DNA from 2 places in the Xanthomonas graminis pv. graminis genome. Region 1 is predicted to be linked to the other one. Evidence: predicted binding sites of a transcription regulator. Region 1 holds the regulator's gene; the other holds the start of a gene.

Evidence for each region. Region 1 encodes FliA, which starts transcription of late flagellar genes. Its sites were predicted from a motif close to TAAAGTTTNNCNNNCNNNGGCCGATAA; they were not measured.
Region 2: a site for FliA is predicted at 3,914-3,940, ahead of KHF85_RS16915 (methyl-accepting chemotaxis protein). Genes of this name have one in related genera too.

The regions. Positions count from the first base shown of each region.
Region 1 covers NZ_CP076255.1:2,217,672-2,224,904, reverse strand. Annotated here, with positions in the region: gene flhF (flagellar biosynthesis protein FlhF) at 154-1,821, shown strand; gene KHF85_RS09705 (MinD/ParA family ATP-binding protein) at 1,808-2,701, shown strand; gene KHF85_RS09700 (RNA polymerase sigma factor FliA) at 2,698-3,447, shown strand; gene cheY (chemotaxis response regulator CheY) at 3,466-3,858, shown strand; gene KHF85_RS09690 (protein phosphatase CheZ) at 3,858-4,466, shown strand; gene KHF85_RS09685 (chemotaxis protein CheA) at 4,471-6,234, shown strand; gene KHF85_RS09680 (flagellar motor protein) at 6,601-7,233, shown strand, end outside.
Region 2 covers NZ_CP076255.1:3,899,611-3,906,843, forward strand. Annotated here, with positions in the region: gene KHF85_RS16905 (ESPR-type extended signal peptide-containing protein) at 1-1,216, opposite strand, end outside; gene KHF85_RS16910 (hypothetical protein) at 2,741-3,871, opposite strand; gene KHF85_RS16915 (methyl-accepting chemotaxis protein) at 4,005-6,638, shown strand; gene purL (phosphoribosylformylglycinamidine synthase) at 6,818-7,233, opposite strand, start outside.

The sequences.
Region 1 (7,233 bases):
ACCCGGGACTCGGAAGCGCAACGGTCAGGAATCGGAATAGACAAATGAATGCTCGCAAACACATCCCCATCCAAACGCGATCGCAAGCTGCGGCCTCCAGGCGCTTGCTGTTGCCGAGTCCCGGGTCCCGAGTCCCGCCCCGAAGGTGACCGCATGAAAATCAAACGCTTCGTAGCTCCCGACATGCGCACCGCGTTCCGCATGGTGCGCGACGAGCACGGCCCGGATGCGGTGATCCTGTCCAACCGGCGCACCGACGAGGGCATCGAGATCGTCGCCGCCAGCAACTACGACGAAGCTCTGGTGCAGCAGGCCCTGGATGCGGCGCGGCCGGAAGAGCCGGCGCCGCGGCTGCAGGTGTCGGCCGCCAATCCGGCGCCGCGTGCGGCCAAGTCCGGCGCCATGGCCAACCCGGCGATGGCGATGATGGCCGCGATCAGCGAGCGCCGCTCCCCGGCCACGGCCAGCGTGGCCACCGCCGCGCCGGCGCGGCCGCTGACTCAGCCCGCCGCGATCGCCGTCTCGGCGATGCCCGCCGGCAGCGCACCCGCGCCGAACCGTCCGGCCGCCGCAGCGCAGGCCCCTGCCCCGGCTCCGGCCGCCGCCGACGTGCCCTTCGCCGAATTCCGCATTCCCGAGGACGTGTTCCGCAACGCGCCGATCAGCGTGCCGATGGCGAGCCCGTTCGCCGTCCCGGCCGCGGCCAGCGCCGCGGCCAGCGCCGCCGCCGTGCCGGCGTGGCTGGAGGACATCGCCGCGGTGTCGCTGAGCCCGGCCGCCACGCCGGGCGCCCCGGCTGCGCCCAGCGCCGAACCGGTCGCCGCCGCCACGGTGCCGGCCCCCGCTGCCGGCAGCGCCGGGATCCCGGCGCTGCCGGCCCTGACGCCGGTGCCGAGCTTCCCGGCAGCGCAGAACGACGAACAATTGACTCAGCTGCGCGACGAACTGGCGCTGATGCGGCAGATGATCGAGCGCGAGATGAACCGGCTCACCGACGAGCGCCTGCGCGGTTCGCCGGTGCGCGCCCAGGCGCTGGAGCTGATGGACGACTACGGCTTCGACAGCGGCCTCATCCGCGACGTGGTCATGCAGATCCCCGCCGACCTGGAGCTGCACCGTGGCCGCGGGCTGATGCTGGGGCTGCTGTCCAAGCGCCTGCCGATCGCGCCGCTGGATCCGATCGAGGAAGGCGGCGTGATCGCCCTGATCGGCCCCACCGGCGCCGGCAAGACCACCACCATCGCCAAGCTGGCCTCGCGCTTCCTGGAACGCCACGCCGCCCGCGACGTGGCCCTGGTCACCACCGATACCATCCGCGTCGGCGGCCGCGAACAGCTGCACAGCTACGGCCGCCAGCTCGGCATCGCCGTGCACGAGGCCGACAGCGACGCCGCCCTGCAGCAGTTGCTGGAGCGCCTGCGCGACTACAAGCTGGTGCTCATCGACACCGCCGGCATGGGCCAGCGCGACCGCGCCCTGGCCGCACAATTGCACTGGCTGCGCGCCTCGCGAGTGGTCCGGTCCTTGCTAGTACTCCCTGCCAACGCGCATTTCTCCGACCTGGACGAGGTGGTGCGCCGGTTCGCCGGCGCCGATCCACAGGGGGTGATCTTGACCAAGCTGGATGAAACCGGGCGGTTTGGCAGTGCCCTGTCGGTGGTCGCGGACCACCGGCTTCCCATCACCTGGGTGACCGATGGTCAGCGCGTGCCGGACGACCTGCACCGCGCCAACGCCGCCAGCCTGGTATTGCGCCTTGAAGATTTGCGGCGCGCTGCCGATAAGCCCTGTACTCCGGAGCAGAACCATGCCGTCGCGTGATTACGCCAATCTCACCAATGCCTTCCCCCTGTCGGCAACCCGCAGCGAACCGCTGGGTCCGCTAGGCCCGGTGCGCACGATCGCCGTGACCGGCGGCAAGGGCGGCGTGGGCAAGACCAACATCTCGGTCAACCTGTCGATGGCGCTGGCCGACATGGGCAAGCGCACCCTGCTGCTGGACGCCGACCTTGGCCTGGCCAACGTCGACGTGCTGCTCGGGCTGACCCCCAGGTTCACCCTGGCCGACCTGGTCGCCGGGCGCTGCACCCTGGAAGAAGTGCTGATCGACATGCCCAACGGGTTGATGGTGGTGCCCGCCGCCTCCGGCCGCCGGCACATGGCCGAACTGCCGCCCGCTCAGCACGTCGGCCTGGTCAACGTGTTCTCCGAGCTGCAGCGCGAGCTGGACGTGATGATCATCGACACCGCCGCCGGCATCACCGACAGCGTGCTGACCTTCTGCCAGGCCGCGCAGGACGCGGTGGTGGTGGTCTGCGACGAACCGGCCTCGATCACCGACGCCTACGCCCTGATCAAGGTGCTGTCGCGCGAACGCGGCGTGGACCGGGTGCAGATCGTCGCCAACATGGTCCGCGACGCCAACGAAGGCCGCCTGCTGTACGACAAGCTGAGCCGGGTGTGCGAGAAATTCCTCGGCGACGTGTCGCTGAACTACCTGGGCTGCGTGCCGCAGGACGACTGGCTGCGCCTGTCGGTGCAGCGCCAGCAGCCGGTGGTCAAGGCCTACCCGTCCAGCCCGTCGGCGCAGGCGATCACCGAAATCGCCCGCCGCACCTCGCGCTGGCAGGCGCCGACCGTGCCACGCGGCAACGTCGAGTTCTTCGTCGAACGGATCATCCAGCGGGGGGTCGCCGCATGAACGCCGCCGCCCAATACCGCGCCGTGCAGCGCAACAGTTCCAACGACTACATCGCCCAGCATTCGGACCTGGTGCGGCGCATCGCCCACCACCTGGCGGCCCGGCTACCGGCCAGCGTCGAGATCGACGACCTGATCCAGGCCGGCATGATCGGCCTGATCGAGGCGTCGCGCAGCTACGACGCCGACCAGGGCGCCTCGTTCGAAACCTACGCCTCGATCCGCATCCGCGGCTCGATGATCGACGAGATCCGCCGCGGCGACTGGGTGCCGCGCTCGGTGCACCGCCGTGCCCGCGACGCCGCCTCGGCGGTGCGCAAGATCGAACAGAGCACCGGCCGGGCCGCTGCCGCCAACGAAGTGGCCGCGGCGATGGACATGCCGCTTCCCGACTACATGCGATTGATGGAAGATGCCGCACGCGGCCAGGTACTGAGCCTGGAGTCGCGGGTCGAGGACCATGGCGAGCTGGACACCATCGCCAAGGGCGGCCCCAATCCACAGCAAATGCTGGAACGCAGCGAGTTCGGCCGCGAGCTGGGCAAGGCGATCGGGCAGTTGCCCGAACGCGAGCAGCTGGTGCTGTCGCTGTACTACGAACAGGAATTGAACCTGAAGGAAATCGGCGCGGTGCTCGGTGTCAGCGAGTCGCGCGTCTGCCAGATCCACGGCCAGGCCACGGTACGCTTGCGCGGACGCTTGAAAGCGTTCGAAGCGGCAGACGCCGGCCTGGAAGACGAAGAATAAGACCCAAGGGAGTTAGCGGTGAACAAGAACATGCGGATTTTGATCGTGGACGATTTCTCGACGATGCGGCGCATCGTCAAGAATCTGCTCGGCGATCTGGGCTTCACCAACACTGCAGAGGCCGAAGACGGCAACAGTGCGCTGGCGGCACTGCGCTCGGCACCGTTCGAGTTCGTGGTCACCGACTGGAACATGCCCGGCATGACCGGCATCGACCTGCTGCGCAACATCCGCGCCGACGACAAGCTCAAGCACCTGCCGGTGCTGATGGTGACCGCCGAGGCCAAGCGCGAGCAGATCATCGAGGCGGCGCAGTGCGGCGTGAACGGCTACATCATCAAGCCGTTCACCGCGCAGACGCTGCAGGAGAAGCTGGGCAAGATCTTCGAACGCCTGGGAGCGACCGCCTGATGCAAGCCACCGCCGAACGCAGCGCCCTGATCGAACGCCTGCAAGGTGCGCTGGACGCACTGGAGCGCGGCGACGAAACCGCCTGGCGCAAGGAAATCGACACCCTGGCCGCCTGGCGCACGCGGCCGATGATGCAGGGCCTGAGCCGGCTGGCGCGCGACCTGGGCCAGGCGCTCGGCGAGCTGCCGGTCATTCCCAGCGAAGCCGGCGAACTGGACGACGCCTGCTCGCGCCTGGACCACGTGGTGGAGATGACCGAGAAGGCCAGCCACCGCACCCTGGACCTGGCCGAGGAATGCCGCGCGCTGGCCGAACAGCTGCGCGCCGGCGGCCTGACCGGCGACCAGGGCGAGATCCTCGACAAGATCCGCCACAATCTCACCGAGATGGCCCTGGCGCAGAGCTTCCAGGACCTGACCGGGCAGATCATCCGCCGCGTGGCGACCATCGTGCGCCGCGTGCACGAGGGCTTCGGCGCGCTCGGCCTGCCGCCGAAGGACGACAAGAAACCCGACGGCGGCCTGGCCGGCCCGGCGCTGGCCGGTCTGGACCGCCACGGCGTGTCGCAGAACGACGCCGACGATCTGCTGTCCGGGCTAGGGTTGTAATCCGATGAGCGCCGTGCCCGACGACATCGCTGCCGACTTCATCATCGAGGCCCAGGAAATCCTGGACCGGCTCGGCGAGCAACTGGTGTCGCTGGAGCATGCGCCCGAGGACAGCGAACAGCTCAATGCCGTGTTCCGCGGGTTCCACACGCTCAAGGGCGGCGCCGGATTCCTGGCGATCAACGCCATGGTCGAGCTGTGCCACGCCGCCGAGGACACCCTGGGCCAGGCGCGCGCCGGCCAGGCCACGCTGCAGGCGCGGCACTTCGACGCCGCGCAGCAGTCGCTGGACTACCTGCAATCGATGCTCGACGCGTTCGGCAGCGGCAGCGAACCGCCGCGCGCGCCGCAACAGCTGATCGCGCAGTTTGCGACCAGCGGCGAAGAAACCGCCGTGCCGTCGGGACCCGGGACTCGGGACTCGGGACCCGGCAAAAGCGCTGCACATGCAACGGCCGGTTCCGCCGATTCCGAATTGATCAGCGACGACGAGTTCGAAGCCCTACTGGACAACCTGCACGGTGCCGCTCCCGGCGCCGGAGCACCGCTTTCCCGAGTCCCGAGTCCCGAGTCCCGAGTCCCGACGGCGCCGAAGGCAGCCGCAGCGCCAGCCAAAGCCTCCGAACCCGAACAAACCGTGCGCGTGGACACCAAGCGCCTGGACGCGATCGTCAACCTGATCGGCGAACTGGTGCTGTCGCGCAACCGGCTCAAGACCCTGCGCGTGCGCCTGCGCGACGAAGAACTGGACCGCGCGGTCAGCAGCCTGGACATCGCCACCTCGCGCCTGCAATCGGCGGTGATGCGCACCCGCATGCAGCCGGTCGGCAAGGTGTTCTCGCGCTTCCCCAAGGTCGCGCGCGACGTTGCCCGCTCCTTGAACAAGGAAGTGGACCTGGAACTGATCGGCGCCGACACCGAACTGGACCGCAACCTGGTCGAGGCGCTGGCCGATCCGCTGGTGCACCTGGTGCGCAACGCGATCGACCACGGCATCGAATCGCCGGCGCTGCGCGAGGCCACCGGCAAGCCGCGCGGCGGCCACGTGCGCCTGTCGGCGCAGCAGGAAGGCGACTACGTCAGCATCGAGGTGCAGGACGACGGCGCCGGCATCGACCCGGAACGGCTGCGCGCCAAGGCGCGCGAGAAGGGCCTGATCGATCCGGAAGCCGCCGCGCGCCTGACCACCGAAGAATGCCTGCACCTGGTGTTCCTGCCCGGTTTCTCGACCAAGGCCGAAGTCACCGACATCTCCGGCCGCGGCGTCGGCATGGACGTGGTGCAGTCGCGCATCCGCGAACTCAGCGGGCAGATCCAGATCCAGTCCGAACTGGGCCGCGGCAGCCGCTTCCTGATCCGCGTGCCGCTGACCCTGGCGATCCTGCCGACCCTGCTGGTGCAGGCCGGCGACACCGTCTATGCGCTGCCGCTGGCGCGCGTGGTCGAAGTGCTGCATGCGCCGCGGCGCGCGCTGGGCTGGTTCGACGGCCGCGCCGTACTCGACCGGCAATCGCACACCTTGCCGCTGGTGGACCTGCGCCAGTGGCTGAACATCGAGGCGCCGGAACTGCCGCTGCTGACCGTGGTGGTGCTGCAGGCCGGCGAATCGCGCATGGGCCTGGTCGTGGACCAGGTCCGCGGCCGCGAGGAAGTGGTGATCAAACCGCTGCCGCGCGCACTGCGCGGCCTGCCCGGCTACGCCGGCGCGACCCTGATCGGCGACGGCCGGCTGGCGCTGATCCTGGATGTGGATGGGTTGAAGAGCTGAGGGACCGGGGACCGGGGACCGGGACCGGGACCGGGACCGGGACCGGGACCGGGACCGGGACCGGGACCGGGACCGGGACCGGGAGATGGTGTCCGAGCGAAAATCGCTGTCAAGCGATTTGAAGAAGAAATGCCGTTTTTTTTTGAAAAGGAAACGGCCATCTTGCCATTCAAGCGCAGCGCTTTTTCTGTAGGAGGGGCTTCAGCCCCGACGCTTTACTCGTAACGCATCGGGGCTGAAGCCCCTCCTGCAGCAAGCAGGAATGCAGCGCACTCGCGATCATTCCCGGGTCCTGGGTCCCGGGTCCCCGGTCCCGAAAAACAGCCCCACCATCAAGTCCCTCCCCTCACTGCCGATAGTTTCTGCATGGACAAACTCAGTCTCATTGGCTTGCTGTTGGCGATCGCTTCGCTGGTCGGCGGCAGCATCCTCAAGGGCGCCGGCGTCTCGGCGCTGTGGTCGCCGGCCGCGTTCGTGATCGTGATCGTCGGCACCATCGCCGCGATCCTGGTGCATACCCCGCCGGCGGTGTTCAAGCGCGCGTTCCAGATCGCCAAGTGGATCCTGCATCCGCCGTCCAGCGATCGCCAGGCGCTGCTGCAGCAGATCGTGGAGTGGAGCAACATCGCCCGCCGCCAGGGCCTGCTCGGCCTGGAGAACCAGGTGCAGCAACAACAGGACCCGTTCGTGCGCAAGGGCCTGCAGATGCTGGTCGACGGGGTGGAGCCGGAATCGATCCGGCACATGCTGGAAATCGACCTCGACGGCCAGGAACACTGCGACCTGGCCGCGGCCAAGGTGTTCGAAGGCATGGGCATCTACGCACCGACGCTGGGCATCATCGGCGCGGTGCTGGGCCTGATCGCGGTGATGAAGAACCTCGCCGACCCGAGCAAGCTCGGCCACGGCATCGCCGCCGCGTTCACCGCCACCATCTACGGCATAGCCTCGGCCAACCTGCTGTTCCTGCCGATGGCCAGCAAGCTCAAGAGCGTGATC
Region 2 (7,233 bases), 1.7 Mb from region 1:
CCGACAGGCCACCGACCGCGGTGGCGCCGTCCTGGAAGGTCTGCGCGTGGTAGCCCAGCGCGGTGCTCTGCACGCCGCTGGCGGAACTGCCGGTGCCGACCGCGGTGCTCAGCGGGTCCAGCGCCTGCGCGCCGCCGCCGATCGCCGTGGCCGCGGTGCCCAGCGCCTGGGTGGTCTGTTCGCGGCTGCCGACGATGAAGCCGTCCTCGTCGTACTCGTACACCGTGGCGACGCCGCCGATCGCGGTCGCCGACTCGCCATTGGCGGTGGCGTTGGCGCCGAGCGCGCTGGCGTTCTGGCCGTTGGCCAGCGCACCGCTGCCGATCGCCGACGCCGCGGTGCCGCCGGCGAAGCTGCTGGAGCCGAGCGCGGTGGTGTAGTCGCCGTCGGCCAAGGCGTTGGAGCCGGAGGCGGTGGCCTCTTCGCCCTGCGCCAGCGCACTGCCCGCGCCGCTGGCGGAGAACAGGCGCGCGGTGGTGTCGGCGACGTTGGCGACCGCATCGAGTTGGTCCAGATTCACCGCATCGGTGCCCTCGCTGCCGGCGGCGACGTTGGTGATCTGGCGCTCCGCGCCGGCCTTGCCGACCGACACGCTGTTGTCGCGATCGGCGAGCGCGTCGGCGCCCAGCGCCACGCTGTTCTCGCCCTGCGCCACGGCGGCATTGCCCAGCGCGGTGCTGTTGTAGCCGGTCGCCGTGGCGAAACCGCCGACGGCGGTCGCGAAGTCGGCATCGGCGGTGGCGCCCAGGCCCAGCGCCGCGGTGGCGGTGCCGTTGGCGACGCTCTCGGCACCGAGCGCGGTCGCGCCGATGCCGCTGGCGGTGCTGTAGTAGCCGAGGGCAGTGGATTCCAGGCCGTTCGCTTCGCTGAGCGCGCCGCTGGCCACGCTGCCGTCGCCGCTGGCGTTGCTGGCTGCACCGGTCGCGGTGCTCTGCTCGCCGCTGGCGGTGCTTTCGGCACCGACCGCGGTGGCGTAGTCGCCGCTGGCACTGGCGCCGTCACCGATCTGCAGCGCCTGCGCTTGCGCGCTGGAGGGCAGGATGGATCCGCCGGCGCCCAGCGTCAGGGCGATCGCGGCCGACAAGGCCAGGCTGTGGGCGCGCCCGGCCCTGCCTTCGCGAACCAGCTGGCCGCGGGAATCGCCGCTGGCCAGTTCCGAGGCCACGGTCCACATCCCCAACGCCTTGTTCCAGACCTTGCGATAAATCCGATTCATCGACTGCTGCTCCTCAAATTAGGCTGGTTTTTGGTCAAAAAGCCACCCTCGCCCGGCATTCCAGCCGGCCGACCCCCTGTCGGTATTTGCGCCGCATCCCTGACCCGGAGCGCAAGAGGCTGTCGCCTGTTGCGGCCCGTCTGTCTTGATGAACCAAGACGAAATGCGGAACTGTCTGGAGTGTTAACTCCGCATCTTGAGTACGTCAAGTTTTTGACAAAAACGTCAACTTCAGTGGTGCAGATCTCGGATTTTCAACTAAATTGTTAATTTTTCGATAAATTTCAATAAAAACAAGACATTCCGCCAAATTCTCGGCACAACACTTGCGGTGCATTGACATTGGGCGGAGGCCACATTCGCTGCTGCGCCAAGGGTTTGACATGTATCGACGCAATAGCGGCGACGCGGCGAATGCACGCTCATCGCTCATTCGCATGTGGCCGTGCACAAGACCGACTGCGCAAAACCCAGGCTGGTTGGGTGCGCAAGAGAGAACATGCGGACGAACGATCGGCCTGCTGTCGGCGACGGCGGATGTGCCCACCCGGTCGTCCCGGAGCCCTGAAGCGGCGGTGACCTGGGCCATCCGCCCTCGAGCGCCGGACGCCTGCGCCGATGCACGGTGAGTGCCGCTCAGGCGGCAAGCCGTCAATACGTTGCTGTCGGCGCAGGAGGTGGTCGCCCCCTCTGCTCGAATAGGACGTTCCAAGGGCCATTGCTGTCGGTCGCCGCGGTCATCGATGCCCACAGACCACCGCCCGCGGTGAATGCCCTCCGCGACTTCGCATCGTCCAGATCAGTCCAGATCACGTCGAGGCGTACTGGCGCCTGGCCACTCAGGGTCCGGACAACCTGACCGCCTCGTCCGCCATGCTCAGCGACCAGCCGCGGCCATACTTCGGCTTCGGCCGGCGACATGGGCGCGGAGACGAGATGGATTTCGCCAACGCCTGATTCAACCAAGGCGTGGCGGCGATGGCGTGGCGACCTTGAGCTCATCGACCGTGATCCCCCTAACCCGGAATCGGCCCGCTGCAACGGTGGCGCCTAGAGACACGGGTAAACCTGCAGGGAGGGACCGACGCTCAAGCGTGAGAGGGCAACACGAGCGGGCGCCTTGAGCTACGCCGACGCGTGGCGCCTTGAGGGCGCGGGTCGGGCAAGCGCGAGGATGCCGCCGGTGCCGAATCCTCGGTGGGTCGAACGCATGAGGCACAACGCTCGGGGCGAAGAGGATCGCCGTTTTGGCAACCCCCGATTTCCGGCACATCGATGGTTTGCTGCGTCGCCGTCCGTGCATTGGGGCTGCGCATGCGGCCGTCCGCATACGCGCGGGAGGCAGACAGGGGCGACGTCGTTTGCCGCAGCCTGCGCCAGGCCTCAGCGAGAGCAATGGTGACTGCGAATCAGGTTCCAGGCGCGACGCCACGTGTATCAGGTGGCAGGCAACAACGTCGAGGATGCATGTCGAAGACGCCGGGCGGGTCATCGCCTTCGTCGAGATCGACACGCCGCACCCGACTAAAAGTAGAACCCCACGTTCAGGTTGAAACGCGAATGCCAGCTGGAGCGGTCACCGTCGTCGATGGCGATGCCGTCGCCACCTGCGAACCACATGTTCTTGCCGGCGATCCAATCCAGATAGGTCAGCATCACGCCTCTTTTCACGCTGCAGCCAGTTACGTTCTGCATGGATTCGCGCACACCAGGACGATCGTGGGACGGCACCGTCATGCTGAAATTGTTGTAGCAGGTCACGTCGTCCAGCCAGCGCCCGTTACCGAACGAATACGCGATGTTGACGGTGGGTACGTCGGCTTCGGCAGCGATCTCGAAGGGCGCCAGAAACGCCGACATTGCAATGCGATCGCCGGGCACATCGTAGCGATAGCGCGCCCATTGCAATTGGCCGGTCCAGCCACCGCCGCTCCACTGCGCATGCACGGCCGCGCCGCGATGTCCGTGGAGGCTGCGGTCCTGGACATTCAATACGTGCCCGGAAAAGGCCGAAGCGCCCAGCAGCAGGGTGCCACGGCGCAGGTCGTAGCGATGTTCGTAGCGGGCATTCCAACGATGGTATTCGCGATAGGGAGACAGCGCTGTGTCGGCGACATCGAACGAGTAGCGGTCCGTGCGCGCTCCATCGCCGTATTCGTCGCCCGAGAACCAGCCGACATGCACGGTATCCTTGCCGATGCTGCGCGCGAATACGACGCCCGGATCGTAATCGTCCTCGATACCGAGGTAGTAGCCGGAGCCGAACCAGAAACTGTTCGACGCGGTCGGCAACAATCCGAACGGCACCTGCTCGATGCCGGCTTTCACCACGGTGTGGTCGTCCACGTTCCAGCCAATGAAAGCGTGATGCACCGCGTCGAATCCGTCGTACCAACGGTACTGCGCGGAAACGAAGAGCGGGCCTGTTCCCGCATTCACATCGACGCGCAGCAACTCCAGATCGAGCCGCTGCGTGGGGCCGTAATCGCGCCAGCCGTAATTGAATCGGACCGCTCCGCCAAGCTTTGCGTACGAGTCGGTGTCCCGAGCATCCTGCGCGTACGCCTGGCCGCTGCACGCAATGGCCAGCAACAGCAAAATACCTGAATGGAATGACATGGGTGTGACCGCCTCCGCCTGGATGTCGCCAGACATCTATCGGCCGCAATCTAGCCAGCATGAGGCGCACGCCGGGATTTAAGTTTCGTTTCAGATCGTCGATACCTCAGCGTAGCGAAGTGTCCAGAGTGTCCAGCACGACACCTGAAAATCCATCCCGGGAGCACCAATGAGCAGGCCCCTAGTTCGCCGCAACAGCGTCGCCAGCCGTTTGATGATCGGCACTGGCATCCTGGCCCTGCTGTGTTTCGGCATGACCGCTGCCATCAGCTATTGGCGCAGTAGCCAGGCGTTGCTCGGGACATCGCAAGGCATGCTGCGCGAGGTAGCGCGTCACCAAGCAAGCGAGATCTCGTCCGACATCGGGGCGGCGTTCAACACCGGGGCAACGCTGGCCAATACGTTCAGAATCCAGCGCAGCACTGCCGGCACGAGCCGCGATTCGGCGGCATTGGTGCTTCGTGAGCAGCTGCGCCTGCAGAAGAACTGGCTTGGCATCAGTACGCTCTGGGAACCCAACGCATTCGACGGACACGACGCCAGCAACGCCAACGCCCCCTTCCATGATGCGACCGGCCGTTTCATGGTGTATTGGTCATACCAAAAAGGCGAGTTGGTGCGTGAGGCGCTGCACAGCTACGACAAGCCCGGCGAGGGCGACTGGTATCTCGCTGCGCGCAGCAGCCACGCGCCCGTGGTCATCGAGCCTTACTACTATCCGGTTGCCGGCGTCGACACGCTGATGACGACCTTGAGCACGCCCATCATGGAAGGCGATCGTTTCCTCGGCACGGTCAACATCACCATTTCGCTCGACGCGCTGCAAAAGCGCGTGGCGACGCTGCGGCCGCTGGACGTGGGGCAGGCGCTGCTGCTGTCGCCCACCGGCGCCGTGATGGCCAGCGCCGATGCCAAACAGGTGGGCAAGAAGCTGACCGACGCCGGCACGCAGGCCATGCTGGCGAAAGTGCGCGCGGGGCAAGTGAGCAGCGATGAAGCCGCGATCGGTGGCGAAGATTGGCTGCGCGTGTTCGTCCCGATGCGGTTGGGCAAGGCACCGGAAATGTTCGCGCTCGGCATCATGGTGCCCAAACACCATGTCATGGCGCAGGCACGCACGTTGCTATGGGTCATCATCGCGGTGGGGCTGCTCTCGGCCGCTCTGCTGAGCGTGTGTCTGTACCTGTTGCTGCGGCGCCAGGTACTGGCGCCCCTCGCCGAGGCCGTCAAGGTATCTGCGGCGGTGTCCTCCGGCCAGTTGAACAGTCGCATCGAGCCGCGCCGCATGGACGAAATGGGCCAACTGCTGCTCTCGATGGGCACCATGCAGGCGCAGCTGCGCGCGGTCATCGAAGCGCAAGACCATATGGCCAGCCGGCACGACGCCGGCGAAATGAGCTACCGCATGGATGCGGCGCGTTTTCCAGGAGAGTACGGCCGCATGGTGGCCGGCACCAACAACCTGGTCGATGCGCATGTGCGGGTCCAGCGGGAGCTGGTGTCCGTCATGTCGCGCTACGCGGTAGGCGACATGCAGGCCGACATGCCGGCATTGCCGGGCGAGAAGGCGGCCCTCAGCGATGCGATGGCGGCAACCAAACACAACCTGCAGGCGATCAATCAGCAGATTCTCGCCTTGGCGCAGGCAGCGGAGGCCGGCGACTTCTCGACCCGCGGGGATGCGAACGCGTTCGACCACGATTTCCGTAGCATGGTCGAAGGCTTGAACAACCTGATGCAGACGACCGATACAAACCTGGCCGAGTTGTCGCGGTTGTTGCGCGCCATCGCCGCCGGCGATCTCACCGTGCGCATGAGCGGCGAGTTCCGCGGCGTGTTCTCGCAGATGCGCGACGACGCCAATGCCACCGCCAGCCAGTTGGCGCAGATCGTCGGCAGCATCCAGACCTCGGCCACATCGATCAAGGGCGCCGCAAGCGAGATCGCCGCCGGCAACCAGGACCTGTCGCAGCGCACCGAGCAACAGGCCGCCAATCTGGAGGAAACCGCCGCCTCGATGGAGGAGCTCACCTCCACCGTCAAGCAGAACGCCGATGGCGCGCGCCAGGCCAACCAGCTTGCCATCGGCGCGGCCAGCGTGGCCGCGCAGGGCGGCCAGGTCGTGGACAAGGTCGTCGAGACCATGAGCGGCATCGAAGCCTCGTCCAAGAAGATTGCCGACATCATCTCGGTCATCGACGGCATCGCGTTCCAGACCAACATCCTGGCCTTGAACGCGGCCGTGGAAGCGGCGCGTGCCGGCGAACAGGGCCGCGGCTTTGCGGTAGTGGCCTCGGAAGTACGCATGTTGGCACAGCGTTCCTCCGGCGCGGCCAAGGAAATCAAGGATCTCATCCAGGACTCGGTACAGCGCGTGGCCGAAGGCTCCTCGCTGGTGCACAGCGCCGGCGAGACCATGAGCGAGGTAGTGGCCAGCGTGCAGCGGGTCACAGACATCATGGGCGAGATCTCCGCTGCGTCGCAGGAACAATCGTCCGGCATCGAGCAGGTCAACCAGACCATCACCCAGATGGACGAGGCCACCCAGCAGAACGCGGCACTGGTGGAAGAAGCCACCGCCGCCGCTCGCTCGCTCGAGGACCAGGCGATGCAGCTCACCGAAGCGGTCGCGGTGTTCAAGATCGACGCCCGCCATGCGGTTGAGGCAAGGCGGGCCGCGCCAGGACCGGCGGCGGCGCCGGCGGTCGAGGTCAAAGTGACGACGGACGGACGCGCTGCCACGTCCAGGCTGCGTGCGGTGGTTGCCACTCCCAGCAACGAAAGCAGCTGGACGGAATTCTGACCAAGGCCGGTGCGGGGCGCCCAGGTCGGCGCCCCGGCTGCGTTGGGGCTAGCTGCGGTCCTTGATGTTGAGCTCCGGTAGAGCAGCGCAGGCGCCGCAAGCGCGCAAAGGTCCGCCCCAGCGCCGGCGTGCGTTCGCGCCGCCACGTCCTCCGTGGCGGACGCGGCAGCAGCGGATGCTCAACCCACCCACACCCGCGCGTTGCGGAACATGCGCAGCCACGGCGAAGCGTCCGCCCAGCCGTCGGGGTGCCAGCTGAGATTGAGCGAGCGCGGGGTGCGCTCGGGATGCGGCATCAGGATCGTCACCCGGCCGTCGTCGCTGGTCAGGCCGGTGATGCCGTCGGGCGAGCCGTTCGGGTTCAGCGGATAGCGCTGCGCGACCTCGCCGTTGCCGTCGACGAAGCGCAACGCCACGCGCGCGGCGGCCTGGTCCACGGCGTTGTCGAACTCGGCGCGGCCTTCGCCGTGCGCCACCGCCACCGGGATCCGCGAACCGGCCATGCCGCGCAGGAAGATCGATGGCGATTCCACCACTTCCAGCAGGCTGGTGCGGGCCTCGAACTGCTCGCTGCGGTTGCGCAGGAAACGCGGCC